Regions from separate parts of the Aurantimonas litoralis genome, predicted to be linked through region 2. Evidence: predicted binding sites of a transcription regulator. Region 2 holds the regulator's gene; the other holds the start of a gene.
What was found. Region 2 encodes LexA, which represses DNA repair genes until DNA is damaged. Its sites were predicted from a motif close to TGTTCNNNNTGTGTTCNG; they were not measured.
Positions count from the first base shown of each region.

Region 1: N7I30_RS12635 (ImuA family protein) is a predicted target of LexA. The motif match lies at 10,362-10,379, and genes of this name have one in related genera.

Region 1 covers NZ_JAPFBM010000005.1:142,731-158,888, reverse strand. Annotated here, with positions in the region: gene nth (endonuclease III) at 1-78, shown strand, start outside; gene N7I30_RS12685 (sulfate transporter family protein) at 35-814, opposite strand; gene N7I30_RS12680 (adenosine kinase) at 945-1,946, shown strand; gene N7I30_RS12675 (Gfo/Idh/MocA family protein) at 2,032-3,024, shown strand; gene mepA (penicillin-insensitive murein endopeptidase) at 3,171-4,169, shown strand; gene N7I30_RS12665 (glucokinase) at 4,311-5,336, shown strand; gene gshB (glutathione synthase) at 5,452-6,390, shown strand; gene N7I30_RS12655 (SH3 domain-containing protein) at 6,513-7,100, shown strand; gene N7I30_RS12650 (4'-phosphopantetheinyl transferase family protein) at 7,201-7,992, shown strand; gene N7I30_RS12645 (metallophosphoesterase family protein) at 7,989-8,801, shown strand; gene N7I30_RS12640 (YeeE/YedE family protein) at 8,972-10,192, shown strand; gene N7I30_RS12635 (ImuA family protein) at 10,435-11,409, shown strand; gene N7I30_RS12630 (Y-family DNA polymerase) at 11,375-12,931, shown strand; gene N7I30_RS12625 (error-prone DNA polymerase) at 12,928-16,158, shown strand, end outside.
Region 2 covers NZ_JAPFBM010000007.1:43,430-59,587, forward strand. Annotated here, with positions in the region: gene bamA (outer membrane protein assembly factor BamA) at 1-829, shown strand, start outside; gene lpxD (UDP-3-O-(3-hydroxymyristoyl)glucosamine N-acyltransferase) at 872-1,930, shown strand; gene fabZ (3-hydroxyacyl-ACP dehydratase FabZ) at 1,923-2,390, shown strand; gene lpxA (acyl-ACP--UDP-N-acetylglucosamine O-acyltransferase) at 2,393-3,199, shown strand; gene N7I30_RS14810 (LpxI family protein) at 3,202-4,101, shown strand; gene lpxB (lipid-A-disaccharide synthase) at 4,098-5,273, shown strand; gene gltA (citrate synthase) at 5,324-6,616, opposite strand; gene gltX (glutamate--tRNA ligase) at 6,761-8,182, opposite strand; gene N7I30_RS14830 (ComEC/Rec2 family competence protein) at 8,296-10,671, shown strand; gene lexA (transcriptional repressor LexA) at 10,766-11,485, opposite strand; gene N7I30_RS14840 (molybdopterin molybdotransferase MoeA) at 11,529-12,770, opposite strand; gene moaC (cyclic pyranopterin monophosphate synthase MoaC) at 12,767-13,267, opposite strand; gene trpC (indole-3-glycerol phosphate synthase TrpC) at 13,264-14,079, opposite strand; gene trpD (anthranilate phosphoribosyltransferase) at 14,076-15,107, opposite strand; gene N7I30_RS14860 (peptidyl-prolyl cis-trans isomerase) at 15,104-16,158, opposite strand, start outside.

The sequences.
Region 1 (16,158 bases), on a different contig from region 2:
GCCTGCGTCGTCGCCGATCTCTGCAAGGCCGAGATCAAGACGAACGACGTTCCGGCGCCGCTGCATCCGATCCCCTGACGCGGCGCGCGGTCCGGTCCGCCTGGACCGGCAGGCCGCCGGTCTTCGCCGCGATGCGCTGGTGCAGATGCACCATCAGCGCCGCGGCAAAGAGCGGCGTCAGCAGATTGACGATCGGGATCGCCAGGAAGCCGGCGATCAAGAGGCCCGCCACGAACACCGTGCCGCCATGGCGCGAACGGATCGCCTTGGCCTCGTCCTCCGACCGGTAGCGCATGGCCGCGAACTCGAAATATTCGCGGCCGAGCAGATAGCCGTTGACCAGGAAGAAGGCGGCGATGTTGACGCCCGGCACCAGCAGCAGCACCAGCGCCAGCAGATTGCCGAGGATGACGACGCCAAAGAACTTTACCGACAGGACGAGCCCCGGCAGGAAAGCCATCGCCGTGCCGGTCGGGGCATCCGGGTAGCTCTCGCGCTCGACCACCACCGCCACGTCGTCGAGGAAGAGGCTGGCGATGACCGCGCTGATCGGACCGATCAGGAAGGCCAGGAGCACCGCCAGAAGCAGGCCGGCGGCCCAGCCGGCCAGCGTGCCGGCCTGATCGAGCCAGCTCAGATCGTCCGGGAAGAGGTTGGACAGGAACGGCACGGCGAATATCTCGGCGATGGCGCCGATGCCGAACCAGAGCGCCACGAGCACGACGGCCGTCAGCCCGAGGGTCTTCCAGAGGGCGGCCCGGAAGGGCGGCGAGAAGATGTCGGCGAGCGCAAGCCGGGCGGCGGTGAAGATCATCGGGCGTCCTTTCCGTCCAGCCGAGATAGGCACGCCGACGCGCCCCCGCAACGCGGGCCGCGCTTGCCCCGCTGGCCATTTCGGCCGCCGCGGGTTAACCAGACGGCACGCTTCAACGACAGGATGGACCATGGCAGAATACGACGTTCTGACGATCGGCAATGCGATCGTCGACATCATCGCGCGGGCCGACGACGCCTTTCTGGAACGCGAAGGCGTGCAGAAGGCCGGCATGACGCTGATCGACGCCGAACGCGCCGAGCATCTCTACGACGCCATGGGTCCGGGCACCGAGACCTCGGGCGGCAGCGCCGGCAACACCATCGCGGGGCTGGTCAGCCTCGGCGGCACCGGCGCCTATATCGGCAAGGTCGCCAACGACCAGCTCGGCCGGATCTTCACCCACGACATCCGCGCGCTCGGCGTCAAGTTCGACACCACGCCGCTGGACACCACGCCGCCGACGGCGCGCTGCATGGTGCTGGTCACGCCGGATGGCGAGCGCTCGATGAGCACCTTCCTCGGCGCCTGCACAGAGCTCGGCCCGCAGGACATCGACGCCGGGCTCGTGGCTTCTGCCAAGGTCACCTATTTCGAAGGCTATCTGTGGGATCCGCCCCGCGCCAAGGAGGCCATCGTCGCCGCCGCGAAGATCGCCCATGAGAACGGCCGCGAGGTCGCCATGACCCTGTCGGATTCCTTCTGCGTGCATCGCTACCGCGCCGAATTCCTCGACCTGATCCGCTCGGGCACGGTCGACATCGTCTTCGCCAACGAGGCCGAGGCCAAGGCGCTCTACGAGACCGAGGACATGGACGCGGCGATCGACGCGCTGGCCAAGGACGTCAAGCGCTTCGCCGCGGTCACCCGCAGCGAGAAGGGCTGCGTCGTGGCCGAGGGCGAGCAGCGGATCACGGTGCCGGCGACGGCGGTCGACAAGGTGGTCGACGCGACCGGTGCGGGCGACCTCTTCGCCGCGGGTTTCCTGCGCGGCTATACGATGGGCCTCGACCACGAGAAATCGGCCCGGCTCGGCGTCGCGTCGGCCGGCCACATCATCGGCCAGATCGGCCCGCGGCCGCAGCTGCCGCTGACCGAGCTGGACGCCGTGAAGGCCGTCCTGAACGGCTGACGAGACCTGCGACCGGCCGCCCGGCGAGGGGCGGCCGGTCGCGGCAAGGACGATGACGACCAACGACCACAAGGGGGGAACCGGCATGCTCAGATGGGGAATTCTGTCCACCGCCAAGATCGGGCGGGAACATGTGATGCCCGCGATCGCCAAGGCGACCAATGGCAGGCTGGCGGCGATTGCCAGCCGTGACGTGGAGCGGGCGCGCGAAGTCGCCGAGATGTTCAGCATCCCGCGCGCCTATGGCAGCTACAACGAGCTCCTGACCTCCGACGAGGTCGACGTGATCTACGTCCCGCTGCCGACGTCCCAGCACGCCGAATGGACGCTGAAGGCGATCGAGGCCGGCAAGCACGTCCTGTGCGAAAAGCCGATGGGCATGACCGCCGCGGAGATCGCGACGATCGCGGATGCTGCGAAGACCGCGGGCGTCACGGTGTCCGAGGCCTTCATGGTCACCTACCACCCGCAATGGGCCAAGGTGCAGCAGCTGATCGCCGACGGTGCCATCGGCCGGCTGATGCATATCGAGGCGGCCTTCAGCTACTACAATGTCGACGCCGCCAACATGCGCAACCGGCCCGAGCTGGGCGGCGGCGCGCTGCGCGACATCGGCGTCTATCCCATGGTCACCAGCCGCTTCGCGACCGGCATGGAGCCGGTACGGGTGCGCTCGAAGGTGGTCACGGATGCCGAGTTCGGCACCGATTCCTTCGTCACCGGCACGGTGGATTTCGGCGACTTCGAGATGAGCCTGTATCTGGGCACCCGCATGGCCAACCGGCAGGGCATCGTCTTCCACGGCCAGGACGGCTTCATCGAGATCGCCGCGCCGTTCAACGCCAGCCTCTATGACGGCGACAAGGTGCTCCTGCACGATCGCACGCACCGCCACACCGAGACCTTCCGCTTCCCCGGCATCGACCAGTACCGGCTGCAGGTGGAAAGCTTCGCCGACGCGATCGCCGGCAAGGGCACCGAACTGTTCTCGCTGGAATCCAGCCGCCGCAACCAGGCGGCGATCGACGCCCTGTTCGAGGCCGGCCGGACCGGCGACTGGGTCGAGGTTTCCGGCTGACGGCCACGAAAACGGCATAAGCCTGCGGCAGTCTTCGCATGATGATCCGGGCCGGCGTCTCGCCGCGCCCGGACGCCTTCCCGCAAGCCTCGGCCCAACTGCGCCCGATAGGCTCGCGGACGCGACGACGGGGGACGACGAGGCTGATGACGGCAACGGGCAAGACGCGAACACGCACGGCGGCGGGCGCGCTTCTGGTCGCGGCGATGATGGCCTGCACGGCCGTCGCGGCCGAGCCGACCGCCAAGCAGATCTTCGGCAGCCAGCATGCGGCGGCGGCCCTGCCCTCGGCCAGCCACGGCTTCTACTCCAAGGGTTGCCTTGCCGGCGCGGCGCAGCTGCCCGCCGACGGTCCGACATGGCAGGCGATGCGCCTGTCGCGCGATCGCCGCTATGGCCATCCCAACACCATCGACTTCCTCGAGCGCCTCTCCCGTGAGGCGGCGGCGCGCGGCGTCTGGCCCGGCCTTCTCGTCGGTGACATTTCGCAGGCCCGTGGCGGCCCGATGCCGTCCGGCCATGCCTCGCACCAGATCGGGCTGGACGCCGACATCTGGCTGCAGCCGATGCCGGCCGGCCGGCTGACGCCGCAAGCCCGCGAGGATTTTCCGTTCCGCTCGGTGCTGAAGCCCGGCACCTTCCAGGTCGACGACCGGGTCTGGACCTCGAACTATCGCGACCTCATCCGGATGGCGGCCGAGGACCCCAAGGTGCAGCGCATTTTCGTCCATCCGGGCATCAAGAAGAAGCTGTGCGAGACCACGGGGCGCGAACGCGCCTGGCTGAACAAGGTCCGCCCCTATTACGGCCATCACGAACATTTTCACGTGCGGCTGTTCTGCCAGCCCGGCTCGCCCGGCTGCACGGCGCAGCGCTCGACCGGCAGCGGCGACGGCTGCGGCGATCTCGACTGGTGGTTCGACGTGGCGTTGCAGCCGCCCAAGCCCGGCGGCAAGCCGGCCAAGCCCAAGCCGCCGATGATGCTGGCCGACATGCCCGACGCCTGCCGCCAGGTCGCCAACGCGCCGGCCCGCTTCGACGGCGGCGGCGGCGTGGTAGCCGCCAGCATGGCCGCCCCGGCCGGGGCGCTGGGCTATGCGCCCGAAGTGCGGGTTCCGATCCCGACCAACCGCCCGATCCGCTGACCCGCATCGGTCCGTCCTGCGGGCCGCTGCCGGCCCCGCGGGAGGGGCCGGAGCCGGCGCGCGCGGCGGATTGGCGTTTTGCCTTCGTCACGGCAATGGCCTATGTGGCAGTCATACGAATCGATTGAAGCGGGCATTCCCATGGCAGGCAAGCGCGACGAAAACGACGCGTTGAAGTTTCCGGTCCTCATCGGCGATATCGGCGGCACCAATGCGCGCTTTTCCCTGCTGGTCGACGCCTTCGCCGATCCCAAGCCGTTCCCGGTGATCCAGACCGCGGATTTCGAGACGATCGACGATGCGATCCAGGCGACGGTTCTGGACAAGACCTCCATCCAGCCGAAATCGGCGGTCCTGGCGGTCGCCGGCCCGGTGGACGGCGACGAGATCGACCTGACCAACTGCCCCTGGGTGGTACGGCCGCGCAAGATGCTGGCCGAGTTGGGGATCGAGGAGGTCATCGTCCTCAACGATTTCGAGGCGCAGGCGCTGGCGATCTCCGCGCTGGGCGACGCCTCGCGCTCGCAGATCGGCGGCGGCACCGTCCATGAAGGCGCCAGCCGCGCCGTGCTTGGCCCCGGCACCGGTCTCGGCGTCGCCGGGCTGGTGCGGGCTCGCAGCATGTGGATCCCGGTCGCCGGCGAAGGCGGCCATATCGATCTTGGCCCGCGCACGCCCCGCGACTACGCGATCTGGCCGCATCTGAAGACCATCGAGGGACGGGTGTCGGGCGAACAGGTCCTGTGCGGCCGCGGCCTCGTCAATCTCTACGAGGCGATCTGCGCCGCCGACGGCGTCGACCCGGTCCACAGCTCGCCCGCCGAGATCACCGAGGCGGCGGTCAACCGCAAGGACGCGCCGTCGAGCGAAGCCGTCGACCTCTTCGCCACCTATCTTGGCCGCGTGGCCGGCGACATCGCGCTTCTCTTCATGGCCCGCGGCGGCGTCTACATCGCCGGTGGTATCTTCCAGCGCATCATCCCGATCCTGAAGGCCGACCAGGTCCGCGCCGCCTTCGAGGACAAGGCGCCGCACAGCGCCCTGATGCGCGAGATCCCGCTCTTCGTGGTGACCGAGCCGCTGGCCGCGCTGGCCGGCCTCGCCGCCTTTGCCCGCACGCCGCGCTTCTTCGGGCTGGAGACCACCGGACGCCGCTGGGTCGCATGACCGAGGCCCCGCTTGGGGCCTTGCCGGCGACGATCCGTCCATTGCCATTGCGCATGCCGCCGCTCGGCGCTACGTCGCAGCGCGGTCGTACCCGTTCCCAGGCGAAGGAAACCCCATGGCGCTCAAAGTCGCGGTCCAGATGGACCATGTCTCCTCGATCTCGATCAAGGGCGATTCCACCTTCGCCCTCTGCCTGGAAGCGCAGAACCGCGGCCACAGCCTGTTCCACTACACGCCCGACCGGCTGTCGCTGCGCGACGGTCGCGCCACGGCCCGCGGCGAGGTGCTGGAACTGCGCGAGGAAGAGGGCAACCATTTCAGCCTCGGGCCCCAGGAAAAGGTCGATCTGGCCGAGATGGACGTCGTCCTCCTGCGCCAGGACCCGCCCTTCGACATGGCCTACATCACCTCGACCCACATTCTCGACCGCATCCACCCCAAGACGCTGGTCGTCAACGACCCGACCTCGGTGCGCAACGCGCCGGAGAAGATCTTCGTCACCGAATTCGCCGACCTGATGCCGGAGACGCTGATCACCAAGGACCCGGAAGAGGTCATGGCCTTCCGCGCCGAATTCGGCGACATCGTCATGAAGCCTCTCTACGGCAATGGCGGCGCGGGCGTCTTCCACATCACCCCGGACGACCGCAACCTGACCTCCTTCCTGGAGACCTTCGGCCTTCTGTTCCGCGAGCCGTTCATCGTGCAGCGCTATCTGAAGGACGTGCGCAAGGGCGACAAGCGGATCATACTGGTCGACGGCGAGTTCGCCGGTGCGATCAACCGCGTGCCGGCCGAGACCGACACCCGCTCCAACATGCATGTCGGCGGCCAGGCGACCCCGACCGAGCTGACGCCGCGCGAACGCGAGATCTGCGAGCGCATCGGACCGGCGCTGCGCGAGCGCGGCCTGATCTTCGTCGGCATCGACGTGATCGGCGATCTCCTCACCGAGATCAACGTCACCTCCCCGACCGGCATCCGCGAGGTGAAGCGCTTCGGCGGCGCCGATATCGCCGCGGTCCTGTGGGACGCGATCGAGGCGAAGCGCTGACCTCCCTGCCGTTGCGGAAGATGAACGCCGGATAACAGGTGCGTTCGGGAACCGTTCGGACTGACTGTGGCTTACTGCAGCAAGAGAACCGGAGAGGTTCCGGCTCAGTCCGAGGGAACGCCATGAACAAGATGCTCTTTGCAGCGCTCGCGGTCGCGAGCGCCATCACGCTGCCGGCGAGCGCACAGGCGCAGTCGCGTGCGATCGCCACCACCGACGTCAACCTGCGCGCCGGACCGTCGACCTCCTATCCCGCCGTCAACGTCGTCGGCGCCGGCGACCGGGTCCGCGTCTTCGGCTGCCTCGACACCCGCGCCTGGTGCGATGTCGGCTATGACGGCCAGCGCGGCTGGATGTCGTCCAACTATCTCGCCGACGCCCGCGAGCGCCGCTACACCGGTCCGCGCTATGTCGACCGGATGGACGCGCCGGTCATCTCCTTCTCCATCGGCCGCTACTGGGACGACCATTATCGCGGCCGCAATTTCTATCGCGACCGGGACCGTTACGACGACCGCCGGGGTCGCGACCGCCGCGACTTCGATCGCCGCGACGACCGGCGTGATGCCCGTCGCGATGCCCGCCGGGACTTCCGCGAAGACCGGCGTGACGACCGGCGCGAATTCCGCGAGGATCGGCGGGACGATCGTCGCAACTATCGCGAGGAGCGCCGCGACGAACGGCCGGTGCCCCTCTACCGGGTGGACTGAGGCCTCCCCACATTGAACGATGATCGAGGCGCGGGCGCCCCCCGCGCCTCGATGCTTTTGCGGCCATCGAACCCCGGCCGCCGTGCCGCCGAGGACCGCCTTGCCACCGATCGATCCCGCCACCAGCGCCCCTGCCCTGCCGGAGAACGGCGTCGCCATCTGGCTGACCTTCCTGGCCGATATCGGCGACAGCGAGCGCGCGACCTATCGCAAGCTCCTCGACCCGCATGAGGTCGAGCGCCACGACCGCTACAAGGTGGCGGGCGCCCGCGACGAGTTCCTGGTCGGACGGGCGCTGGTCCGCACCACCCTGTCGCGCTATCGCGACGTCGCGCCCGCCGACTGGCGCTTCGAGACCAACCGCCATGGCCGGCCCTCGATCATCGGCGAGGCGGCGGGCGGCCTCGTGTTCAACCTCTCCCATACCCGCGGCCTTGTCGCGCTGGCCGTCTCCAGGGGCTGCGAGATCGGCGTCGACGTGGAAGCGGCCGGCCGGGAAAGCGCGACCTTCGATCTGGCCGGGCGTTATTTCTCGCCGTCCGAAGCCGCATGGGTGCGCGCGGCGACCGGCCCGGCGCTGGCCGAGCGGTTCTTCGCGGTCTGGACCCTGAAGGAAGCCTATATCAAGGCCCGCGGCATGGGGCTGGCCCTGCCGCTGGACGGCTTCTCCTTCGCCCTCGACGACGCCACCGACCGGCCGACCATCGCCTTCCATGCAGGCTGCCCCGACGATCCGGCCCGCTGGGCCTTCCTGCGCCGGCGCGTCTCGCAGGATCACCGCCTGGCCTTCGCGGCCTCGCCGCCGGAGCGGATCGACACCGTGCGGGTCCTGCGCACCGTTCCGCTGTCGGGCTCCGTCAGCGACATCGGCGCCACGGACGGCGCATCGTGAAGCTCTTCGCCGTCGCCGACCTGCATCTGGGCCACCCGGCCAATCGCGAGGCGATCCACGAGATCGCCGCGCATCCGGACGACTGGCTGATCCTCGCCGGCGATGTGGGTGAGACCGAGCGCCATCTGGATCTGGCCCTCGACGTCCTGCAGCCGAAATACCGGCAGGTCGTCTGGGTGCCGGGCAATCACGAACTCTGGGCCGTGGCCTCCGAGGGCGTGCCGCTGCGCGGCGAAGCGCGCTATCACCATTTCGTCGAGCGCTGCCGGGCCCGCGGCGTGCTGACGCCCGAGGACGCCTATCCGGTCGTCGCCATCGACGGACAGGACGTGCGCATCGTGCCGATGTTCCTGCTCTACGACTATTCCTTCCGGCCCTCCGATGTCGCCCATGAGGACGCCGTCGCCTGGGCCCGCGAAGGCGGGCCGGTCTGCTCCGACGAGCAGTTCCTGCCGGCCGATCCCCATGCCAGCCGCAGCGCCTGGTGCGCGGCGCGCGTGTCGGCGACCGCGGCCCGCCTCGACGGGCTCGACGACGGCGTGCCCAACATCCTCGTCAACCACTGGCCGCTGCTCCGCGATCTGGCCCGCCTGCCGCGTATTCCGCGCTTCTCGATCTGGTGCGGCACCACCCGCACCGAGGACTGGCATACCCGCTACAATGCCCGCGCCGTGATCTCCGGCCATCTGCACATGCCCTCGTCCAGGACCATCGACGGCGTCGCCTTCGAGGAGGTCTCCTTCGGCTATCCCAAGCAATGGCGCGGTCGCCGCGAACCGGCCGACGCGCTGCGCCGCATCCGCATGTAGCCGGCTCACGAAAGCCTCACTGCATCCGAGGTGACGCGATTGGCGCGGATCGGCCCTTGCGGGGAACAATCTTCGCCTCCCGCTGCCGGGCGGAGCATGCTGTGCGTCGTCGGCCCCGCAGTCCGCGCCTATCTGTCGTCGCAACAGCTTGCATTTCCACGGAGACATCCATGTCGCAGATCACCATGGCGGGCCGCGCCCCCGGCAGCGGCGCCGTGAGCCCGGCCGCCTGGGTCGCGCTCGGCCTCGCCCTCATCGGCGCGCTGGGTCTGGCCTTCGGCCAGAGCCCGCGCATTGCCGCGCTCTTCGTCGTCGGCGGCGCCTTCGGCCTCGTCCTCTACCATGCCGCCTTCGGCTTCACCTCGGCCTGGCGCAACTTCATCCGCGACGGTCGCGGCCGGGGCCTGCGCGCCCAGATGGTGATGCTCGCCATCGCCGTCGCGCTGTTCTTCCCGGCGCTGGCTGCCGGCAGCCTGTTCGGCCAGGAGGTCTCGGGCTTCGTCTCGCCGGTCGGCACCTCGGTGCTGGTCGGGGCGTTCATCTTCGGCATTGGCATGCAGCTGGGCGGCGGCTGCGCCTCCGGCACGCTCTACACCGCCGGCGGCGGCAATGCCCGCATGCTGATCACCCTGGCCTTCTTCATCATCGGCTCGCTGCTGGCGACGATCCATTTCGACTGGTGGATGGCGCTGCCGGCCTTCGAACCGGTCTCGGTCGTTGACAGTGTCGGCGCACCGCTGGGCATCCTCCTGTCCTTCGCCGTCTTCGCGGCCATCGCGGCGGTGACGATCCTCGTTGAAAAGCGCCGCCATGGCGGGCTGGAGCAGGCCGACGCACCGAAGCGCCACGGTCTAGCGCGCTTTGCCCGCGGACCGTGGCCGCTGGTCGCCGGCGCCATCGCGCTGGCGCTGCTCAACTTCGTCACGCTGACGCTGGCCGGGCGCCCCTGGGGCATCACCTCGGCCTTCGCCCTGTGGGGCGCCAAGCTGTCGGAACTCGGCGGCGTCGATCCCTCCGCCTGGTCCTACTGGCAGCAGCCGGGCAATGCGACGGCGCTATCCTCCAGCATCTTCGCCGATATCACCTCGGTGATGAATTTCGGCATCATCCTCGGTGCGCTTCTCGCCGCGGCCCTCGCCGGCCGGCTGGCGCCGAACTTCGCCATTCCGCTGCGCTCCATCCTAGCCGCGGCGATCGGCGGACTGATGCTCGGCTACGGCGCGCGAATCGCCTTCGGCTGCAATATCGGCGCCTATTTCGGCGGCATCGCCTCGGGCAGCCTGCATGGCTGGCTGTGGCTGGTCGCGGCCTATGCCGGCTCGGTTCTCGGCGTGCGCCTGCGGCCGTTCTTCTTCGTCGGCGAACGGCCGCACGTCACCAAGGACGCCTGACCGCACCCATCATCCACAGACCTTTCGAAAGGCCGTCGCGACACCCTCGCGGCGGCCTTTTTGCGTGGTTGTCGCAAGACAGGCGATTAGGAATCCTGCCCTTTCCGGAAACGGCGCTCGGGCCCTGAGCAGACTCGGCTTGACTCTCCAGGGCCGCTCTGGAATCCATAGGAACATATCAGGAACAAACCTCTTGGTGAGGCGGAGCGATCGCGAATCCCTTGTGATCGAAGGAGAATCCTATGGCCTCGACCGATCCCGTCGCGCTGACCGCTTCCCGGCGCGCGGCCCCGCCCGCGCCCGTTCGACTGTATGGCACGGACCGGGACTTTGCTAGGAATCGTGCCCTGTCGGAGTTGCGCGAGCGCATCGCGCAGATCGAGGGCGAGCCGGTCTGCCGGCTGGAAAACACCGCCGCGGACACCCGCCTCCAGGGCGACGCCGCAGCCGTGCGACGCGCGATGCCGAAGCTCCTGTCGCTCGGCGACGCGGCGGCCGATGCGGCGCTCGGCGGCGGCTTTCCGGCGGCGGGACTGGCCGAGATCCATCTCGACGAGACCCGCGACGGCGGCTCGCTCGCCGGCTTCGCGCTGGCGCTGGCGATCCGCTTCGGCGCCCACCCCGGCCGGCCGCTCCTGTGGATCGGCGACATGATGGCGTTTTCCGAGGCCGGGCTTCCCTATCTGCCGGGGCTGGCGAGCTTCGGCCTCGACCCCGCCGCGCTCTGTCTCGTCAAGACCCGCAAGCTCGACGAGGCGGCCTGGGCCGGCGAGGAGGCCGCCACCTCGCGGGCGCTGGCCATGGCGATCCTGGAAGTGCGCGGCAATCCCGCCCGGCTCGGCCTCGACGGCACCCGGCGGCTGCATCTGCGCGCCCGCGAGGCCGGCCTGCCGCTGCTGCTGCTGCGCCAGAGCGCCCGTCCCGAGGCCACCGCCGCGCCGCTGCGGCTGCGGATCCGGCCGGGGCCGGCGAGCCGCGTCGCCGACCTGGCCGACCGCGACAAGCTCATCGGCCACCCGGTCTTCGACGTCACGGTGGAGAAATCCCGCGACGGTCGCCCGCAGCATGTAGTCCTGGAGTGGAATTCCCATGAGCGACGTTTCGGCCCCCCGGCCCGTTCCGAACCGCTATCTCGCCCTGTCGTTTCCACGGCTGTCGACGGACCGGATCCGGCGCGAGCGGATGGGACGGTCGTGGCGCTCCGACGCGCCTCGTAAGGGAGCGGCCGGCGGCGGCGGCGACGAAAACGGCCGCCCGGCGCCGCTGGCGCTCTATGAGACCGTCGGCAACGCCAACCGCATCGTGGCGACCTGCGAGGCGGCCGAGGCCATGGGTCTGGCGGCGGGCAGCGGCCTGGCCGAGGCAAAGGCGCGGTTTCCCGACATGGAGGTCATGCTTGCCGACCCGGCCGCCGACCGGCGGCTGCTGGAGGCGGTCGCCGACTGGTGCGACCGCTACACGCCGCTCGTCGCCCTCGACGCGCCGCATGGTCTCGTCCTCGACATTTCCGGCTGCGCCCATCTCTTCGGCGGCGAGAAGGCGTTGATGGACGACCTGCTGGTGCGGCTGTTCCATCAGGGCCTCGCCGCCCTCGCGGCGATCGCCAGCCATGCCGGCACGGCCCTGGCGCTGGTCGGCGGCGGCAAGGGGCGCGGCGGCGCCATCGTCGCCGAGAACGACGAGCTGGCCGCGGTGTCGCCGCTGCCCGTCGCCGCGCTGCGGCTGGAGCCGCCGGTCGCGGCGATGTTTCGCCGTCTCGGCCTGAAGACCATCGACGCGCTGCTGGCGCTGCCCCGCGCCGGGCTGGCGCGGCGCTTCGGCGAGGATCTCCTCGCCCGCCTCGACACCGCGCTCGGCCGCGCCTCCCGGCCGATCAGCCCGCGCCGGCCGGTGCCGGACCTGACTGCCGAGCGTCGATTGTTCGAGCCGATCAGCCTGACCGACGACGTCGAGCGCATCCTCCTGCTGCTCGCCGCGCGGCTGAAGGGCGACCTGGAGCGGCGCGGCGTCGGGGCGCGGCAGCTCGAACTGTCGCTGTTTCGCGTCGACGGCGCGGTCAACCGGCTGGTGGTCGGCGCCTCGCGGCCGGTGCGCGAGCCCGCCGCCATCCAGCGCCTGTTCCGCGAGCGCATGAAGGGGCTCGGCGAGGAGTTCGACGCCGGCTTCGGCTACGATCTCGTCAAGCTCGCCATCTACGCCACCGAGCCGATGCCGGACCTGCAGACCGACCTGTCCGGCGAGACCGTCGGCAGCGACGCCTTCGGCAGCCTCGTCGACAGGCTCGGGGCGCGGCTCGGTGAGGCCAGCGTCCTGCGGCTCGACGCCGTCGCCAGCCACTGGCCCGAGCGGGCCGAGCGCTGGCGGCCGATGGCGGCGGGCGCGGCCGCGCTGGCAAGGCCGGCACCGGTCGCCGCGCCGCAGACGGCGCCGCGGCCGCTGCGGCTGCTCGCCATGCCGGAAGCGATCGAGGCGAGCTTCGAGGTGCCGGACGGCGCGCCGCTGAAATTTCGCTGGCGCCGGGCGCTGCACGTGGTGCGCCGGGCCGAGGGGCCGGAGCGCATCGCCAGCGAATGGTGGCGCCAGCCCGACGCGGCGGCCCGCGACTATTACCGCGTCGAGGACGAGGCCGGCCGCCGCTTCTGGCTGTTCCGCCAGGGCTGCGCCGATCCGGCCGTCGATCCCGAGCTGCAGGTGCCGGACGGGCGCCCGGCCTGGTTCCTGCACGGCATCTTCGCATGAGGATCGAGCCCTATCGCGAGCCCCGGGCCTTTCCCGAGATCGGCGTCGCCAGCTGCTTTTCCTTCCTTGCCGGCGCGTCGCAGCCGGAGGAGCTGGTGGTCACCGCCCATCGGCTGGGGCTCGCCGGCCTCGGCATTGCCGACCGCAACACCGTGGCCGGCGTCGTGCGCGCCCATCAGGCCGCCCGCGAGGCAGAACTGCCCTATGCACCCGGCGCCCGGCTGGTGTTTTCCGACGCGACGCCCGACATCTTCGCCTATCCGCGCGACCGTGCCGGCTGGGGCCGGCTCTGCCGGCTTCTGAGCCGCGGCAATCTGCGGGCGACCAAGGGAAGCTGCATCCTCACCCTTGCCGACCTCCTGGAATGGGGCGAGGGGCTGAACCTCGCGATGATCGCTCCGCAGGCGCTCGGCTGCGGCCAGGACGGCGACGCCGCGGCAATGGAGGCCGGCCTCGCCGACCCGTTGCACCGGCTGCGCGAGGCCTTCGGCGGCGCCGTCCGCCTGGCCGTCGCGCCGGCCCATGACGGGCTCGACCAGCGCCGCATGGCCCGGGCGGCGCATCTGGCCGCGCGTTGCCGCACGCCGATGCTGGCCACCAACGACGCCTTCCACCACGCGCCCGGCCGGCGGCGGCTGCAGGACGTGATGACCGCGATCCGCGAGCATGTGCCGCTGGCCGAGGCCGGCTTCCTTCTGGCGCGCAACGCCGAGCGGCATCTGAAGGCGCCGCACGAGATGGAGCGGCTGTTCCGCCATTATCCCGAGGCGGTCGCCGAGACCGGCCGGTTCTTCGCCGAGCTGCAGTTCGACCTGAAGAGCCTTGCCTACGAATATCCCGACGAGGCGCTGAAGCTGTCGCGCTCGCCGGCCGAGGAGTTGCGCCATCTCGCCCATGAGGGCGCCCGCTGGCGCTATCCGGAGGGCGTGCCGGCCAGCGTGACGACGCGGATCGACTACGAGCTGAAGATCATCGGCGAATTACAGTACGAGCCGTATTTCCTCACCGTCCACCACATCGTGAAAGGCGCCCGCGAGAAGGGCATCCTGTGCCAGGGCCGCGGCTCGGCGGCCAATTCCGTCGTCTGCTTCTGCATCGGCGTCACCGAGGTCTCGCCGGAGCGGGCCGGCCTCCTGTTCGAGCGCTTCATCTCCTCGGACCGGCGCGAGCCGCCGGACATCGACATCGACTTCGAGCACGAGCGCCGCGAGGAGGTGATCCAGTACATTTACGAGCATTACGGCCGCGACAACGCCGCCATCGCCGCCACGGTCATCACCTACCGGGCGCGTTCGGCCGCCCGCGAGGTCGGCAAGGCGTTCGGCCTGTCGGAAGATGCCGTCTCGGCCCTGTCCGGCTCGGTCTGGGGCTATTCCTCCGCCGATCTCGGCGAACGCGAGGCCGCGGCCGCGGGCCTGTCGGCCAAGGACGCCACCACCGCCAACGTCCTGTCCTTTTCCGCCGAGCTCGCCGGCTTTCCCCGGCATCTGTCCCAGCATGTCGGCGGCTTCGTCATCACCAAGGGCCGCATCGACGAGGTGGTGCCGATCCTCAACACCGGCATGGAGGGGCGCACCATCGTCGAGTGGGACAAGGACGATCTCGACGAGCTCGGCATCCTGAAGATCGACATCCTGGCGCTGGGCATGCTGTCCTGCCTGCGCCGGGCCTTCGATCTCCTGCAGCAGCATTACGACCTGCCGCTGACGCTGGCCGACCTGTCGAAGGCCCAGGACGACCAGCCCACCTATGCGATGATCCAGCGCGCCGACACGCTGGGCGTCTTCCAGATCGAGAGCCGGGCGCAGATGACCATGCTGCCCAAGCTGCGGCCCGACTGTTTCTACGATCTGGTCATCGAGGTGGCGATCGTGCGGCCCGGCCCGATCCAAGGCGACATGGTCCACCCCTATCTGCGCCGCAAGATGGGGCTGGAGCCGGTCACCTTCCCCAAGGAGGAACTGCGCGAGGTGCTCGGCCGCACCCTCGGCGTGCCGCTGTTCCAGGAACAGGCGATGAAGATCGCCATCGTCGCGGCCGGCTTCACGCCCAACGAGGCCGACCGGCTGCGCCGCGCCATGGCGACCTTCCGGCGGGTCGGCACCATCCACACCTTCCAGAAGAAGATGGTCGAGGGCATGGTGGCGCGCGGCTACGAACGCGACTTCGCCGAGCGCTGCTTCAAGCAGATCGAGGGCTTCGGCGAATACGGCTTTCCCGAAAGCCACGCCGCCTCCTTCGCGCTGCTGGTCTATGCCTCCTGCTGGCTGAAATGCCATTATCCGGACGTCTTCGCCGCCGCCCTCCTGAACGCCCAGCCGATGGGCTTCTACGCCCCGGCGCAGATCGTGCGCGACGCCCGCGAGCACGGCGTCGAGATGCGGCCGGTCGACATCAATCGCTCCGACTGGGACCAGACACTGGAGGCGGCCGCCTTCGACCCCGGGCGGATGAAGGCGCGCAATGCCGGCATGCGCGACCATATCCGCACGCGCCATGCGGTCCGTCTCGGCTTCCGGCAGGTGAAGGGCCTCGGCGAGGCCGACATGCGCACGCTGGTGGCGGCGCGGGGCGCGGGCTACGATTCCGTGCGCGACCTGTGGCTGCGCTCGGGGCTGAAGCGCGCGACCATCGAGCGGCTGGCCGATGCCGACGCCTTCGCCTCGCTGGGTTACAGCCGCCGCGACGCGCTGTGGGCCTGCCGGGCGCTCGACGCCAAGGGCTCGTCGGAGCGGCTGCCGCTGTTCGAGCAGGCGGCGACCCGCGACCTGCAGGCCGAGCCCGACGCGACGCTGCCGCCGATGCCGGTCGGCGAAGAGGTGATCAACGATTATCGCTTCCTGTCGCTGTCCTTGAAGGCGCATCCGGTGAGCTTCGTGCGCCGCGACCTCGAGGCCCTGCGGGTCATCCCCGACGAACGGCTGGAGCGCCTGCGCTCGGGCAGCTGGGTGACGGTCGCCGGCCTCGTCCTGATCCGCCAGCGGCCCGGCTCGGCCAAGGGCGTCATCTTCATGACCATCGAGGACGAGACCGGCACCGCCAACATCATCGTCTGGCCGAAGGTCTTCGAAAGCCACCGTGCCCTCGTCCTGGGCGCCCGTTTCGTCAAGGTGACCGGCCGGATGCAGTCCGCGTACGGGGTCATCCATGTCGTCGCCCAGACCATCGAGGACCTGACGCCGCTTCTGATGTGCGTTGCCGATGGCGGCGCGACGACGGACTACGCC
Region 2 (16,158 bases):
GGAAAAGTTCGGCGACGATAACGGCACGACCTACAACCAGTTCACCAATGCGCAGCTGGTCGACGGAAGCGGCAATCTCTTCGAGAGCACCTGCGGCACGCCGAACCCGAACAGCAATATCGTCGATCTGAACGGCAACGCGGCCGTGGCGCCGCCCTATACGGACTCGCCGATCATCAACCAGGCGATCTGCGAAAGCCCGTATCTGACGTCGTCGGTCTCCTACGCGCTGACCTACAACACGCTCGACAACACCAACGATCCGCGCAACGGCTTCTTTATCCAGGCCGGGCAGGAATTCGCCGGTGTCGGCGGCGATGCGAACTTCGTCAAGACGACCGGCAAGGCCAGCTATTTCCACCTCCTGAACGAGGAATACGACGTGATCGGCTCGCTCAATGCGGGCGGCGGCAACGTCACCTCCTTCGGCGGCGACGGCCTGCGGGTGTTCGACAACTTCTTCAAGGGCCAGGACATCGTTCGGGGCTTCGACTACAAGGGCATCGGCCCGCGCCAGAACGGCGTGTCGATCGGCGGCAACAACTATGCCAACGCCTCGGCCGAAGCGACCTTCCCGCTGCCGGGTATCTCGCGTGACCTCGGCTTCCGGGGTGCGGTCTTCGCGGATGCCGGTTCGCTCTGGGGCAGCGAGTACGAGAACGATCCGGGTGTCATCGGCGTCGATGCCTCGCTGCGCGCGTCGGCGGGCGTCGGCCTGATCTGGGCATCGCCCTTCGGTCCGCTGCGGGTGAACTACGCCCATCCGCTGGCCAAGGAAGATTTCGACGAGCTGCAGGAATTCTCCTTCGGATTCTCGTCCCGCTTCTGATCGACAATGTGGGGGCCGGCTTGTCCGGCCCAGACCGTCCCGATGCATGAATTGACTTTCTTCCCGCGCGGCGACGGTCTCACCCTTGCGGAGCTGGCAAGCCTTACGGGCGCCAGCTTGGGCGAGGGGGCCGACCCGGCACTGCGGATCACAGGCGTCGCCGCCCTGTCCGAGGCAGGGCCGCAGGACCTGTCCTTCTTCGACAGCAAGCGCTACAGCGCCGAGCTCGCGGCAACGCGGGCCGGCTGCGTTCTCGTCTCTCCCAAGAATGTCGGGCTGCTGCCGTCGGGCATGCCGGCGCTGGTGACCGCCGGTGCCGCGATTGCCTTCACCGAGGCGGGCCGGGCGCTGTTTCCCGGTGCCGTCCTGCCGACGCCGGCCACCGGATCGCACGGTGTCTCGCTCAAGGCCGACATCCACCGCGAAGCCAAGCTTGAAGACGGCGTGACGGTGGAAGCCTTCGCGTCGATCGGTCCCAGCGTCGAGATCGGCCGCGGGACGATCGTCGGTGCGGGCGCCGTCATCGGCGCCGGCTGCCGTATCGGCCGCAATTGCCGGATCGGCTCGAACGTGACCGTGACCCATGCGCTGGTCGGCGATCGGGTGATCCTGCATCCCGGCGTGCGGATCGGTCAGGACGGGTTCGGCTACACGGCGGGGCCCACCGGTCTCGTCAAGGCGGTGCAGATCGGCCGTGTCATCATCCAGGACGATGTCGAGATCGGCGCGAACACGACCGTCGATCGCGGCGGCGTTCGCGATACGGTGATCGGCGAAGGCACTAAAATCGACAACCAGGTCCAGATTGCCCACAATGTGCGGATCGGGCGGCACTGCGTGATCGTCGCGCAGGTCGGCATTTCCGGCAGCACGACACTCGGCGACGGCGTGATGATCGGCGGTCAGACCGGCATCAACGGCCATCTGACGATCGCCGATGGTGCCCAGATCGCGGCCGTATCGTCGGTCGCCGGTGACGTGCCGAAGGGCGCGCGCTGGGGCGGCACGCCCGCAAAACCCGTTCGGGACTGGTTTCGTGAGCTCATGACGTTATCTGAGCTTGCGCAACGGGGACGTTCTCCAAGGAAGACAGATGAGTGACGACGCGATGGTACTCGAAAGCGCCGATATCCTGGAGATCATGGAACTTCTACCCCACCGCTATCCGTTCCTGCTGGTCGATCGCATCATCGACATCGACGGGGACCGCAGCGCGATCGGGATCAAGAACGTCACCGCGAACGAGCCGCATTTCCAGGGACATTTCCCGACGGCTCCGGTGATGCCGGGTGTGCTGATTCTCGAGGGCATGGCCCAGACCGCCGGCGCCATCTGCACCCGGGCGACCGGCGGCGGCACGCCGCAGCTCGTCTATCTGATGACCATCGACGGCGCCAAGTTCCGCAAGCCGGTGGTTCCGGGCGACCGGGTCGAATACCACGTGACCCAGTCCAAGAAGCGCGGCAACATCTGGAAGTTCGACTGCGTTGCGCAGGTCGACGGGGTCAAGGTGGCTGAGGCGGTCGTCAGCGCAATGTTGTCGCCCCGCGGCCCGAACTGATCATGGCCGAGACGACCATACATCCGAGCGCCGTCATCGAGGACGGCGCGGTGATCGGTGACGGCTGCGAGATTGGTCCGTTCTGCCATGTCGGGCCGCAGGTGCAGCTCGGGGCCAACAGCCGCCTGCGCTCGCATGTGGCGCTGTGGGGCAACACGGTGATCGGCGAGAACGCGCAGATCTGGCCGTTCGCCTCGCTCGGCCATGCACCGCAGCATCTGAAATATCGCGGCGAGGACACCAGGCTGGTGATTGGCCGCGACTGCCTGATCCGCGAACATGTGACGATGAACCCCGGCACCGTGCAGGGGCGCTCCGAAACGACCATCGGCGACAATTGCGCCTTCTTCACCGGTGCCCATGTCGCCCATGACTGCATTGTCGGACGCAATGTCACGGTGATCAACAACGTCATGCTCGCCGGTCATTGCACGATCGGCGACTATGCGACGATCGCCGGCGGCTCGGGCATTCACCAGTTCACCCGTATCGGCCACCATGCCTATGTGGGCGGCCTCGCGGCGGTCGAGGGGGACGTCATCCCCTTCGGCATGGTGCTGGGCAACCGCGCCTATCTGTCGAGCCTCAACGTCATCGGCATGAAGCGGGCTGGCTTCGATCGCGAAGCGATCCGCAATGTGCGCCGCGCCTACCGGATGCTGTTTTCCTTCGATCTGACGTTCAAGGAGAACATGGACGAGGTGCAGAGCGAGTTCCCCAACGATCCGCTCGTGCAGGATCTCCTCGGGTTCATCCGCTCGGGCGGCGACCGCGCCCTGTGCTTTCCGCGCCATCCCCAGCTAAGCTGACAATGGCCGGACTGGCTCCCGATCGGCCGGGCGACGCTCTCGGTCTGGTGGCGGGGGGCGGTTCGCTGCCGCGTCTGGTGGCGGAAGCGGCACGCGCCTCGGGCTGGCGGGTCGTCGTGGTGCGTATCGGCGACGGCATGGCCGACGACTGGGCCGGTTACGAGGGGGGCGCCTATCCCTGGGGCCGTACCGGCGACGCGATCGCCTACATGAAGTCGTGCGGGGTGCGTCGCATGGTGTTCTGCGGCACCGTCAGCCACCGTCCCGATTTCCGCTCGCTCATTCCCAGTTTCCAGACCCTGATCCGGCTGCCGGCGGCGCTGAAGATCGTACGGGGCGGCGACGACCGGCTGTTGCGTGCCCTGTCTCGCTACATGGAGCGTCAGGGATTCGAGATGCTGGCGGTACAGGACATCGTTCCGCAGCTTCTGACCCCCGGCGGCACGCTGACCCGCCGCGGGCCTGACGCGGATGAAGAACAGGCGCTGCTGCTCGCCTCCCGGGCCGCGAGACGGCTGGGCGAGCTCGACATCGGGCAGGCGGTCGTCGCGTCCCGGGACCGGGTGATCGCGCTGGAAGGGATCGAGGGCACGCGTGAGATGCTGCAAAGGGTCGCCGATCTGAAGACCCGCGGTCGCATCGGGCGTTCGGAGCGCTGCGTGCTGGTGAAAAGCGTCAAGCCGACCCAGGATGAACGCTTCGACCTGCCGAGCATCGGCGGCGCCACCATCGAGGAGGCGGCCGCAGCCGGCATCACGGTGATCGGGGCGACGGCCGGGCGCAGTCTGGTCCTCGGGATCGACGATGTGCTCGAGGCCGCCGAAGCCGCGGGAATCGCCATCGTCGGGCTCGAAGAGGATACCGGTATGGCAAACGGCGACGACGGGGGAGACCGGCCATGACGACCATCGCCTTCGTGGTCGGGGAAGCGTCGGGGGACCGGATCGGGGCCGATCTCATTCGCGCCCTTCGTCCAAAACTTGGCGACGGATTGCGGCTGGTGGGGCTTGGCGGCGAGGCGATGCAGGCCGAGGGTCTCGACAGCCTGTTCGACATCGACGAATTGTCGATCATCGGGATCGGCGCCATTCTGGCGCGGCTGCCGCAGCTGATGCGCCGACTGTCTCAGGTGGCCGACGCGGTGATCGCCGCGCGTCCCGATATCCTCGTCATCATCGACAGCCCGACCTTCTCCCACCGGGTGGCGAAGCGGGTGCGCGAGAAACTGCCGGACGTGCCGATCGTCAATTACGTGCCGCCGACGGTCTGGGCCTGGCGCGAGGAGCGGGCACAGAAGATGCGGGCCTATGTGGACCACGCCATCTGTATCCTGCCCTTCGAACCCGCGACCATGAAACGGCTGGATGGGCCGCCGTCGACCTATGTCGGCCATCCGCTGATGCGGGTGCCGGCGCTGTCGCAGATGATCGCGGACCCGGCGCGCACCGCGCCGGAGCGTACTCCGGCATCGCCGCCGCGTCTCCTGATCCTACCGGGGTCGCGCCGCGGCGAGATCAACCGGCTGATCGATGATTTCGGCCGTACCTTCGATGTCCTGCGCGGGCGTATGCCGGGCGTCACGGCGGTTATTCCGGCGCTCGAACGGCATCGTCCTCTGATCGAACAGAAGATCGCCGGCTGGGAGGTGAAGCCCGAGATCGTCACCGGTGAGACCGCGAAATGGACGGCCTTTGCCGAAGCCGACGCGGCGCTGGCGGCCTCCGGCACGGTGTCGCTCGAGTTGGCGCTCGCCGACGTGCCGATGGCGCTGGCCTACCGGCTCGACCCGGTGGCCTACCAGTTCCGGCACCTGATTTCGGCCTGGACGGCAGCGATGCCGAACTTCATCGTCGGGCATGCGCTGGTGCCGGAGCATTTCCACGAATTCGTGCGGCCGGAAATGCTGGCCCGCCGGCTCGAGCGGCTGATGACGCAGACGCCGGAGCGGGCGGCACAGCGCGCCGGCTTTGCCGACATCCGCGAAATGATGCGGATCGACGTGGCGCCCGGCGAGGCGGCCGCTGCGATCGTCCTCGATTGCATCGCGCGCGGCAGGACGTCCACCCAGACGTAGAAACGGGCGCCGCAGCGCCCGTTTCTTGTTGATCTCGAAGCGGAAACGCCTCAGCCGCGCTCGTCGACCGCGACGTAGTCGCGCATCTCGGCGCCCGTATAGAGCTGGCGGGGACGGCCGATCCGCTGATGCGGGTCCTCGATCATCTCCTTCCACTGGGCGATCCAGCCGACCGTGCGCGCCACGGCGAAGAGCACCGTGAACATGGTGGTCGGGAAGCCGAGCGCCTTCAGGGTGATGCCCGAGTAGAAGTCGACATTCGGGTAGAGCTTCTTCTCGATGAAGTACTCGTCGGTCAGGGCGATGCGCTCGAGCTCCATCGCAACTTCGAGCAGCGGATCGTCCTTGATGCCGAGCTCGTCGAGGACCTCGTGGCAGGTCTGCTGCATGATCTTGGCGCGCGGATCGTAGTTCTTGTAGACCCGGTGGCCGAAGCCCATCAGGCGGAACGGATCGTTCTTGTCCTTGGCCCGCGCGATGAACTCGGGGATGCGGTCCTTGGTGCCGATCTCCATCAGCATGTTGAGCGCGGCCTCGTTGGCACCGCCATGGGCAGGACCCCAGAGGCAGGCGATGCCGGCGGCGACGCAGGCAAACGGGTTGGCGCCCGAAGAACCGGCCAGCCGGACCGTCGAGGTCGAGGCGTTCTGCTCGTGATCGGCATGGAGGATGAAGATCCGGTCCATGGCCCGCGCCAGCACCGGGTTGATCCGGTAGGGCTCGCACGGCACCGCGAAGCACATGTGCAGGAAGTTCTCGGCATAGGCGAGATCGTTGCGCGGATACACGAAGGGCTGGCCGATATGGTACTTGTAGGCCATCGCCGCGATGGTCGGCATCTTGGCGACCATGCGCAGGCTCGCCACCATCCGCTGGTGCGGATCGGCGATATCGGTCGAGTCGTGGTAGAATGCCGACAGGGCGCCGACCGAGCCGACCATGACAGCCATCGGATGCGCGTCGCGGCGGAAGCCCGTGTAGAACCGGCTCATCTGCTCGTGAACCATGGTGTGCCGGGTCACGCGGTAGACGAAGTCGTCCTTCTCGCGGGTCGTCGGCAGTTCGCCGTAGAGCAGCAGGTAGCAGGTCTCGAGGAAGTCACCGCGCTCGGCGAGCTGGTCGATCGGGTAGCCGCGATGCAGCAGCACGCCCTCGTCGCCGTCGATGTAGGTGATCTTGGATTCGCAGGACGCCGTCGAGGAGAAGCCCGGGTCGTAGGTGAAGAGACCGGTCTGCTTGTACAGCGCGGTGACGTCGACGACGTCCGGTCCGATGCTGCCGCTGCGAACGGCCAGATCCGCATCTTTCTGACCCAATGTGAGCTTCGCCGACTGTTCCGTCATGCGTTTTCCCTTCGATGATAGCCGCTCAGGTATCGACCTCTCGCAGCGCACACAGATTGTTCAGATGCCTGACTACTCCAAACCCAGGAGTGCGACAAGTTTCCGATCACGCAATGTGTTGCGCCGCAATAGTCCTGTCCTTGGTCAGGCCGACTGGTCGCCCAGCCGCGCCAGCGATTCGTCCCGGCCCAGCACGGCCAGTACATCGAACACGCCCGGGGAGGTGGTGCGGCCGGTCAGGGCCGCGCGCAGGGGCTGTGCCGCCTTGCCCAGCTTCAGGCCGTTCTCCTCGGCATAGGCGCGTACTATGGCCTCCAGCTCCGCCGCAGACCAGTCCGGGGCCGCCTCGAAGCGCTTGGCGAGCGCGCCGACGATCTCGCGGCCGCCATCGTCGAGAATCGCCGCCGCCTTGTCCTCGAACGACAACGGCCGGTCGGCGAACAGATAGGCGGTGCTCTCGGTGAGCTCGACGAGGGTCTTGGCGCGTTCCTTCAGCCCGGGCATGGCCGCGGTCAGCTTGGATCGGATCTCCTCGTCTGAGCGGGTCTTCAGGATGCCGCCATTGGGCAGCACGTCCCGCTCGGCCATCAGCATGTCGACCAGGGTCGCGTCGTCGCTACGCCGGATCCAGTGGCCGTTGAGCGCTTCCAGCTTGGCGAAGTCGAAGCGTGCGGCGCCCTTGTTGATCTCGCCCAGATCGAACCATTCGATCATCTCCTCGGTGGAGATGATCTCGGAATCGCCATGGCTCCAGCCGAGCCGCACAAGGTAGTTGCGCAGCGCCACCGGCAGATAGCCCATGGCCTGGTAGGCCTCGATGCCCAGCGCGCCGTGGCGCTTCGACAGCTTGGCGCCGTCGGCGCCATGGATCAGCGGGATGTGGGCCATCACCGGCACGTCCCAGCCCATCGCCTTGTAGATCAGCGTCTGGCGACCGGCATTGGTCAAATGGTCGTCACCGCGGATGATGTGGGTGACGCCCATGTCGTGATCGTCAACGACCACGGCCAGCATGTAGGTCGGGCTGCCGTCTGAGCGCAGCAGCACCAGATCGTCGAGATCCTTGTTGGGAAAGCGGACGTCACCCTGAACCTTGTCGCGGACGATCGTCTCGCCCTCCAGTGGCGCCCGCAGGCGGATCACCGGCTTGACGCCCTCGGGGGCCTCGGACGGGTCGCGGTCGCGCCAGCGGCCGTCATAGCGCGGCGGACGCTTCTCGGCGCGTGCGGTCTCGCGCATCTCTTCCAGTTCGGCCTGGCTCGCGTAGCAGCGATAGGCCTCGCCCTTGGCAAGCATCTCCTCGACCACCTCGCGATGGCGGTCCGCCCGCTCGTACTGCGACACCGGCGGCTCGTCGGCGGTCAGGCCCATCCAGTCGAGGCCGTCGATAATCGCCTGGACCGCCGGCTCGGTCGAGCGGGCGCGGTCGGTGTCCTCGATCCGCAGCAGCATCTTGCCGCCCGTTGCCCTGGCGTAGAGCCAGTTGAACAGCGCCGTGCGCGCGCCACCGATATGCAGGAAGCCCGTCGGCGAGGGGGCAAAGCGGGTCACGACGGCGTCCGTCATGGTCTCTCCGATATTGATACGCTGAGTGTTGGGAGCGATCGGCGTGGATCGCTTTCGCTTGGCGGCTGTGTACCATAGGCGAGGGGAGAGACAAGCCGACGGGACCGGACGGCATGGACAGCGCCAGCGATCGCGACGAACGCGCAGGCGCGGCCTTCGGGCGGCGCGACGCCGTTCGGGCGGCGTTCCGGCGCTGGCGGGCGACGATCGCGCTGCCGCCGCGGGCCCGCTGGCGCCATCTCGGCCGGGACTGGCTTGCCGACCAGTTTGCCGCCGAGACCCGCGCCCGCACCGGTTTCCTTCTGGTCCCGCTCGGCCTGATGATCGGCGTGGCGCTCGTCCACGGTGCCGGCTGGGCCCCGAATATCTGGCTGACCGTCCTTGCCGCCATCGCGAGTCTTGCTCTTGCGCTGCGCCGTGCGGGGCGCCCCGTTCTGCACCCGATGCTGATCCTGGCGGGGTTCACCCTCGTCGGTACCTCCCTTGCGATCGGCGAGATCCAGCGCACCGAAACGACGATCCTCTCGGGCCAGGCGACGGTGCGCATTGCCGGTCCGGTCGTCTCGCGGGAGCGCACGGAGGACGGACGCTATCGCTATGTGGTCGCCGTCACGGAAACCGAGCGGCCGGTCCTGTCGCGACCGCCGGAGCGCGTGCGTATCGTCGTCGGCAGTCGACACGAGCCGATTGCGCCCGGCGGCCTCTATCGCGGTCTCGTCCGGCTCGGGCCGCCGTCCGGTCCGGCATTTCCCGGCAGCTACGACTTTGCCATGGCGCCGTTCTTTGCCGGGATCGGAGCCTATGGTTATTCGCTCGGCGCGCCGGAGGCCGAGCCGACCCCGCCCGCGGCGAGCGACGACGGAGACGGCCTTCTTGCCGAGCTGCGGCGAGTGCAGACTCGGACGCGCCTTGCCCTGACCGAGCGGATCAGCATGGTGATCGGTGGCCGCGAGGGCGCCATCGCCGCGGCCCTCATCACCGGCGAACGTGCCGGTATCCCCGACGATGCCCGCGAATGGCTGCGCGGCACGGGGCTTGCCCATGTCCTGTCGATCTCGGGCCTGCACATGGCGATTGTCGCCGGCTTCGCCATGCTGGCCGTGCGGTCGTCGCTATCCCTCGTGCCGGCCATCTCGCTGCGCCTGCCGGCGAAGAAGATCGCCGCCATCGTCGCGCTCGTGGTCGCGGCGATCTACCTGGCGATCTCGGGCGCCAATGTCGCGACCCAGCGCTCCTTCGTGATGCTGGCGATCATGCTCGGCGCGGTGCTGATCGACCGCCCCGCCTTGACGCTTCGCAACGTCGCGATCGCCGCCATCGTCGTCATCCTCGTCGCGCCGCATGCCGTGATGACCGCCAGCTTCCAGATGAGCTTCGCGGCGACCGTGGCACTGATCGGCGGCTATGCTTCCCTCTCGCAATGGCGCGCGGGGCGCGAACGCGGCCGCGAGACGCATAGGGGCGTCGGCGGCAAGATCCTCGTCGCGCTCTCCGCGATCATGGTCACGTCGCTTCTCGCGGGATCGGCGACCGCGCCTTATGCCGCCTATCATTTCCACCGGATGGCGGCCTTCGGCTTCGTCGCCAATCTCCTGACCATGCCGCTGTTCACGCTGTGGATCATGCCGCTGGCGCTGGTGGGAACGCTGCTGATTCCGTTCGGGCTCGATTCCTGGCCATTCCAGGCGATGGGAGCCGGCCTCTGGCTCGTCCTCGAGATCGCGCGCAATGTCTATGCCTGGCTGCCCGACCAGGCGATCGGACGCGTGACCGCCTTGGGGCTTCTGCTGCTGACGGCGGCAATCCTCACCGCATCCTGTCTCGCAAGCCGGTTGCGCTGGCTTGGCCTCCCGCTGGCACTGGCCGGATTCATTGCTGCGCCCGACAGGACAGCCCCGCCCGAGCTCCTGATCTTTGAGGACGGCAAGGAGGTCGCGACCCTCGCGGCGGACGGCCAGCTTGCCTTCCTGCGCGCAAGGCCCAGCGGCTTCATCGCGGAACAATGGGAGCGGGCCTTCGAGGCACGGGCGCCGCGGGGCGAGGACACCGAGCGAATCCGTGCGACGCTTCCCGCGGAGTGCGCGGCCAAATATTGCCGCTTCACCACGCGCGGCGGCCTGCGTGTGGTCTGGACGGAGGATTATGCCCGCACGGGCAATGCCTGCGACGAGGCGGATGTCGCCATCGTCTCGCGGGCGATCCGGCTTGCCGAATGCCGGTCCGGCGCCGTCCTGGTGACGCTGCGCACGCTGCGACGCACGGGCTCGCTGGCGATCGGCCGGGAGGCGGCGACGGGCCGGCCCCGCATCGTGCAGGCGATCAGCGATCCGCCCGAACGCTGGAACGTCCACCGGCTTGCGCCCTGGCCGGAATATTGGCGCAAGCCCGCCGCGCCGGACTCGCCGGTGACTGTCACGCAGCCGGCGTCGGCGACCGTCAGCAATAGAGGCCCGGCCGGTTCAGGCCGAACCGCGACGGCTGCGCCCTGAACGAGGACGGGCCGGTTTCGGGCCTCAACTCTTCGGGCGCGAGTCGCGAGGGCTTATCATCCGTTCTGCGCCGACCGTGTCCCGTTCGAAGCGGTCAGTAGCGGCGGATCAGGCCGATCAGCTTGCCCTGGACCTTGACCCGGTCCGAGCCAAAGATCCGGGTTTCATAGGCCGGATTTGCCGCCTCCAGCGCAATCGTGTCGCCGCGACGGCGGAAACGCTTGAGCGTCGCTTCCTCGTCGTCGACGAGGGCGACGACGATCTCGCCCGGAGTCGCCGTGTCGCCCCGGCGGATGACCACCGTGTCGCCGTCGAGAATGCCGGCCTCGATCATCGAATCGCCCTTCACTTCGAGGGCGTAATGTTCGCCGCTGCCCAGCATGTCCGGCGGAACGACGATGGAATGGGTGTTGTGCTGGATGGCCGAGATCGGCACGCCGGCGGCGATGCGTCCCATGACCGGGATGGCCGTCGAGGCAGACGCCTTGGCCGGCGCCGGCTGCACCGCGGGTGCGGGCCGGGCCGTGTCGCGGCTGCCTTCGATGACGCTCGGCTTGAATCCGGTGCGCCCGACGGGGGCCGGGCGGTTGCCCTGAATCGACTCGGGCAGTTTCAGGATTTCCAGCGCACGGGCCCGGTTGGGCAGGCGGCGGATGAAGCCCCGTTCCTCGAGCGCGGTGATCAGGCGGTGAATGCCGGACTTGGACCGCAGGTCCAGCGCGTCCTTCATTTCATCGAAGGACGGGGGCACACCAGTCTCGCGCACCCGATCGTTCACGAAGACCAGAAGATCGTGCTGCTTGCGCGTCAGCATCCGGGCGACTCCTCAAAACAAAACCTGAACAAAGCTATCTGTTCTAGTTGTGTTCCGCAAGTGGCTCCAGCGCCGTCAGGGGGACGTAATCGCAGGGATCGCCTGCTTCGGCCGGTGCGGCGCGGACCGGCCGGACGAGCAGCGCATCGGCCGCGGCATAGATCGACAGCAGCGAGGAATCCTGCCGCGACAACGGCACGATGCGGGGCGGGCCGGCGCCGTCCGGTTCGATCCGGGCGCGCACGAAATCCGTGCGGTCGCCATTGTCCGGCATCGGCGCGGCGAGAACGCCCCGGCGGTAGAGCGGACGCGCGGGCCGGCCCGCGAGGCGCCGGACCAGCGGCGCCAGGAACAGGGTCGCGGCGACCATGGAGGACGCGGGGTTGCCGGGCAGGCCGACGACCCGCATGTCGCCCAGCCTGCCGGCCATCAGCGGCTTGCCGGGGCGCATCGCCACCTTCCAGAAGTCGAGGGAGACGCCATGGGCGGCGAACACCTTGCCGACGAGATCGTGGTCGCCGACCGATGCGCCGCCGATGGTGACGAAGATGTCGGCGCCGTCCGCGATCGCCTGCGTCAGCTGGGCATCGATGGCCGCTTCCCGGTCGGGCGCGATGCCGCAATTCAGTGGCAGGCCGCCGGCCTCGCGCACCAGTGCGGCGACGCCGAAGGTGTTGGAGGCGACGATCTGCGACGGGCCGATGGTCTCGCCGGGCAGGACGAGTTCGTCGCCGGTCGCCAGGATCGCAACACGGGGACGGCTGCGTACCGGGATCGCCGGATGGCCGCCGCTGGCGGCCAGCGCGATGGCGCCCGGGGTCAGCACCGTGCCGGCGGTCAGAAGCGGCGTGCCGGCTGCGAAGTCGATTCCCGCTGGGCGGATGTGCTGGCCGACGACGACCGGCGCCGTCGCCGTGACGGTGCCGTCCCGCCGGTCGGCGTTCTCCTGGATCAGGATGGCGTCTGCGCCGGCCGGGACCGGCGCTCCGGTGGAGATGCGGATGGTCTCGCCTGGCTGCAGCGTGCCGTCATAGGCATGGCCGGCGGCCGATTCGCCGACGAGCCGCAGGGAGGGGAAGGGCGCTTTGTCGCCAAGGTCGGCGGCGCGGACCGCGTAGCCGTCCATGGCGGAGGCGTCGAAGGCCGGCTGGGTGCGCAGCGAGGCAAGGTCCGCCGCCAGAATGCGGCCCGACGCGTCGCGCAGAGGGAGCGTCTCGGTGCGGACGAGGGGGCGGGCGTCCTCAACGAGGAGACGGTAGGCCTCCTCGACGGGTATGAGACTCACGACGCGGCGTCCGCCGACCAGTCGCCGGAGCGGCCGCCGGATTTTGCCAGGAGGCGGATGCCGCTGATGGTCATGGAGCGGTCGACCGCCTTGGCCATGTCGTAGATGGTGAGGCAGGCGACCGAGACGGCCGTCAGCGCCTCCATCTCGACGCCGGTCTTGCCGCCGACGCGCGCCGTCGCGGTGACCCGCAGGCCGGGCAGCGCAGGCTCGGCGGTGATCTCCACGCCGATCTTCTCCAGCATCAGCGGATGGCAGAGCGGGATCAGCTCGTGGGTCTTCTTGGCGCCCATGATGCCGGCAATGCGGGCAATGCCGATGACGTCGCCCTTCTTGGCCTCGCCGGCCAGGATCAGATCGAGCGTCGCCGGCTCCATCATCACGAAGCCTTCGGCCTCGGCGACGCGGCGCGTCCGCTCCTTGTCGCCGACATCGACCATGGACGCGGCGCCGGTGGCGTCGAGATGGGTCAGCGTGGCGTCGCGCGGATCGCTCATGCGGGCACCGTGACGGCGGGATCGCCGCCGATCAGCGCACGGGTCGCGGCCTCGACGTCGTCCTGACGCATCAGGCTCTCGCCGACGAGAAAGGTGCGGATGCCGTGCCCGGCAAGGCGCAGGCAATCGGCATGGGTGAAGATGCCGCTCTCGCCGACCAGGACGCGATCGTCGGGCACGAGGGCGGCGAGCCGCTCGGCGGTGTCCAGCGAGGTCTCGAAGGTCCGCAGATTGCGGTTGTTGATGCCCAGCAGCGGCGAGGCGAGGGCGAGCGCCCGCTCGGTCTCGGCCTCGTCATGCACCTCGACCAGCACGTCCAGGCCATAGGCGACGGCCGCGGCTTCGAGGTCGCGGGCGAGGGCATTGTCGACTGCGGCCATGATGATCAGGATCGCATCCGCGCCCCAGGCCCGGGCCTCGGCCACCTGATAAGTGTCGTAGAGAAAATCCTTGCGCAGCGCAGGCAGGCTCGTCGCCGCGCGCGCCGCCGTCAGAAAGGACGGATCGCCCTGGAAGGACGGGGTGTCGGTGAGGACGCTGAGACAGGCGGCGCCACCGCGCTCATAAGCGGCTGCGAGGGCGGGCGGGTCAAAATCCTCGCGGATCAGGCCCTTGGACGGGCTCGCCTTCTTCACTTCGGCGATAAGCGCAAACTCGCCGGCGCGGTGCCGCGCGCCGAGCGCCGCCGCAAAGCCGCGCGGCGGCTCGACGGCAGTGAATTGGCCTTCGAGATCGGCCTGCGAGATCCGCTGCTTGGCGGCGGCGATCTCCTCGCGCTTGTAGGCCTCGATCCGCTGCAGGATGTCGCTCATTTGGTTTCCCCCGCAATCGCCTGGGTGACCGCGGCCAGCCGCTCCAGCGCGGCGCGGGCGCGGCCGCTGTCGATAGCGTCGGCCGCCTTGGCGATGCCCTCGCGCAGATCGGCCGAATGGCCAGACATGACCAGGGCGCCGGCCGCGTTCAGGAGGACGATCTCGCGATAGGCATTGTCGGCCCCGTCGAGAACGGCGCGCAAGGCGGTTGCGTTGGTCGCGGCGTCGCCGCCCTTGATGTCGGCCAGCGGCCAGCGGCGCAGGCCGACATCCTCCGGCTCGATGGCGAACTGGCGGATTTCGCCATTCTCCAGCGCCGCGACTTCGGTCGTGCCGCAGACCGTCATCTCGTCGAGACCGTCGCCATGGACGAGCCATGCGGATTCGGTGCCGAGCGCGCGCAGCGTCTCGGCCATCGGCACCAGCCATTCACGCGAGAACGAGCCCAGAAGCAGCTTGCCGACGCCGGCGGGGTTGGACATCGGTCCGAGCAGGTTGAAGATCGTGCGGGTGCCGAGCTCGACGCGGCTCGGGCCGACGAACCGCATGGCGGCGTGGTGGGTCGGCGCGAACATGAAGCAGATGCCGGCGTCCGCGAGAGCCCGCGCAATGGCATCTGGCTTCAGGTCGACATTGACGCCGAGCGCCATCAGGACGTCGGCCGCGCCGGATTTCGACGACAGGGCGCGGTTGCCGTGCTTGGCGACGACAAGGCCGCAGCCGGCCAGAACGAAGGCGGAGCAGGTGGAGACGTTCAGCGTGCCGGCGTGATCGCCGCCGGTGCCGACGATGTCGACGGCTCCCGCCGGCGCCTCGACCCGCAGCATGTTGGCGCGCATGACGTCCACCGCGCCGGCCATCTCGTCGACGGTCTCGCCGCGCACGCGCAGCGCCATCAGGAAGCCGCCGATCTGCGACGGCGTCGCTTCGCCGGACATCATGACCGAAAAGGCCTCGCCGGCCTCGGCGCGGTCCAGCGTCTCGCCCGCCGCGACCTTGGCGATGTAGGGTTTCAGGCTCTGGCTCAACGGATCAGGGCCTTTGCCCGCTCGATGCCCGCCGGGTGAACGGCGATGGCGGTGTCGTTCTGGAGCAGCGACACGTAGGTCTTCAGAATGTCGTTCTCCAGCATGCCGGTCATCTGTCCGCGCTCGTTGGCGGCGACGTTGGCCGCAGGGTCTGCCGGCGGCGCAACCTCGACGACGCGCAGGACGATCTGCGAGCCGGCCTCGCGACCAGCGGCCGTGGCGACCGTGCCGGTTCCGCCGGAGAACGCCGCATTGACGCCCGCCTGGCCGAGTTCCGACACGCCGGACTGGCGCGAGATCGCCGCTGCCGTTCGGGCTTCGGCGTCGACCGCGGCCGCGGCATCCGCCATGCTCTGGCCGGCCTGCAGCTCAGTCTTCATCTGCTCGGCACGCTCGGCGAGCTGCCGGTCCGTCTCGGCGGCCTTCCAGTCGGCCACAACCCGGTCGCGCACCTCGTCGAGGGTGCGGTCGCGGGCCGGGTCGATGCTGATCACGTCATAGAAGACGTAGCCATTGGACTGGAAGTTGATCGGGACATTGTCGAGGCCGGGCTCGGTCTCGAAGACGCCGGGCAGGAATTCCTGCGCCGATGGCTGTTCGGCGACGGGCTGGCCGTCCGGGCCGTTGCCCTCGCGGTCGACGGCCGGGATCGTCTGCACCGTCAGGCCGGCACTCTGTGCCGCTTCGGCGAAGGTCGCGCCGCCGGCGCGGGCATCCTCGAAGGCGTTGTAGGCGCTGTTGGCCGTATCGCTGGCCGCCACGAGTGCCAGTGCCGAGCGAATCTCGTCGGAGACCTCTTCCAGCGTCCGCACGGTTTCCGGCTGGATTTCGGTAATCTGCAGGAGCACCGGGCCGAAGGCGCCGCTGACCACGTCCGATACTTCGCCCTCGGCGAGCGAGAAGGCCGCCTCGGCGACGGTCGCATCGGGGATCTGCGACCGGGTGACGAGGCCGAGATCGATATCGGCCGGGCTGCGACCGGCATCCCGCGCGACGTCGGCAAAGCTGGTGCCCGCCTCGAGCTTGGCCTTGGCCGCTTGCGCAGCCGCTT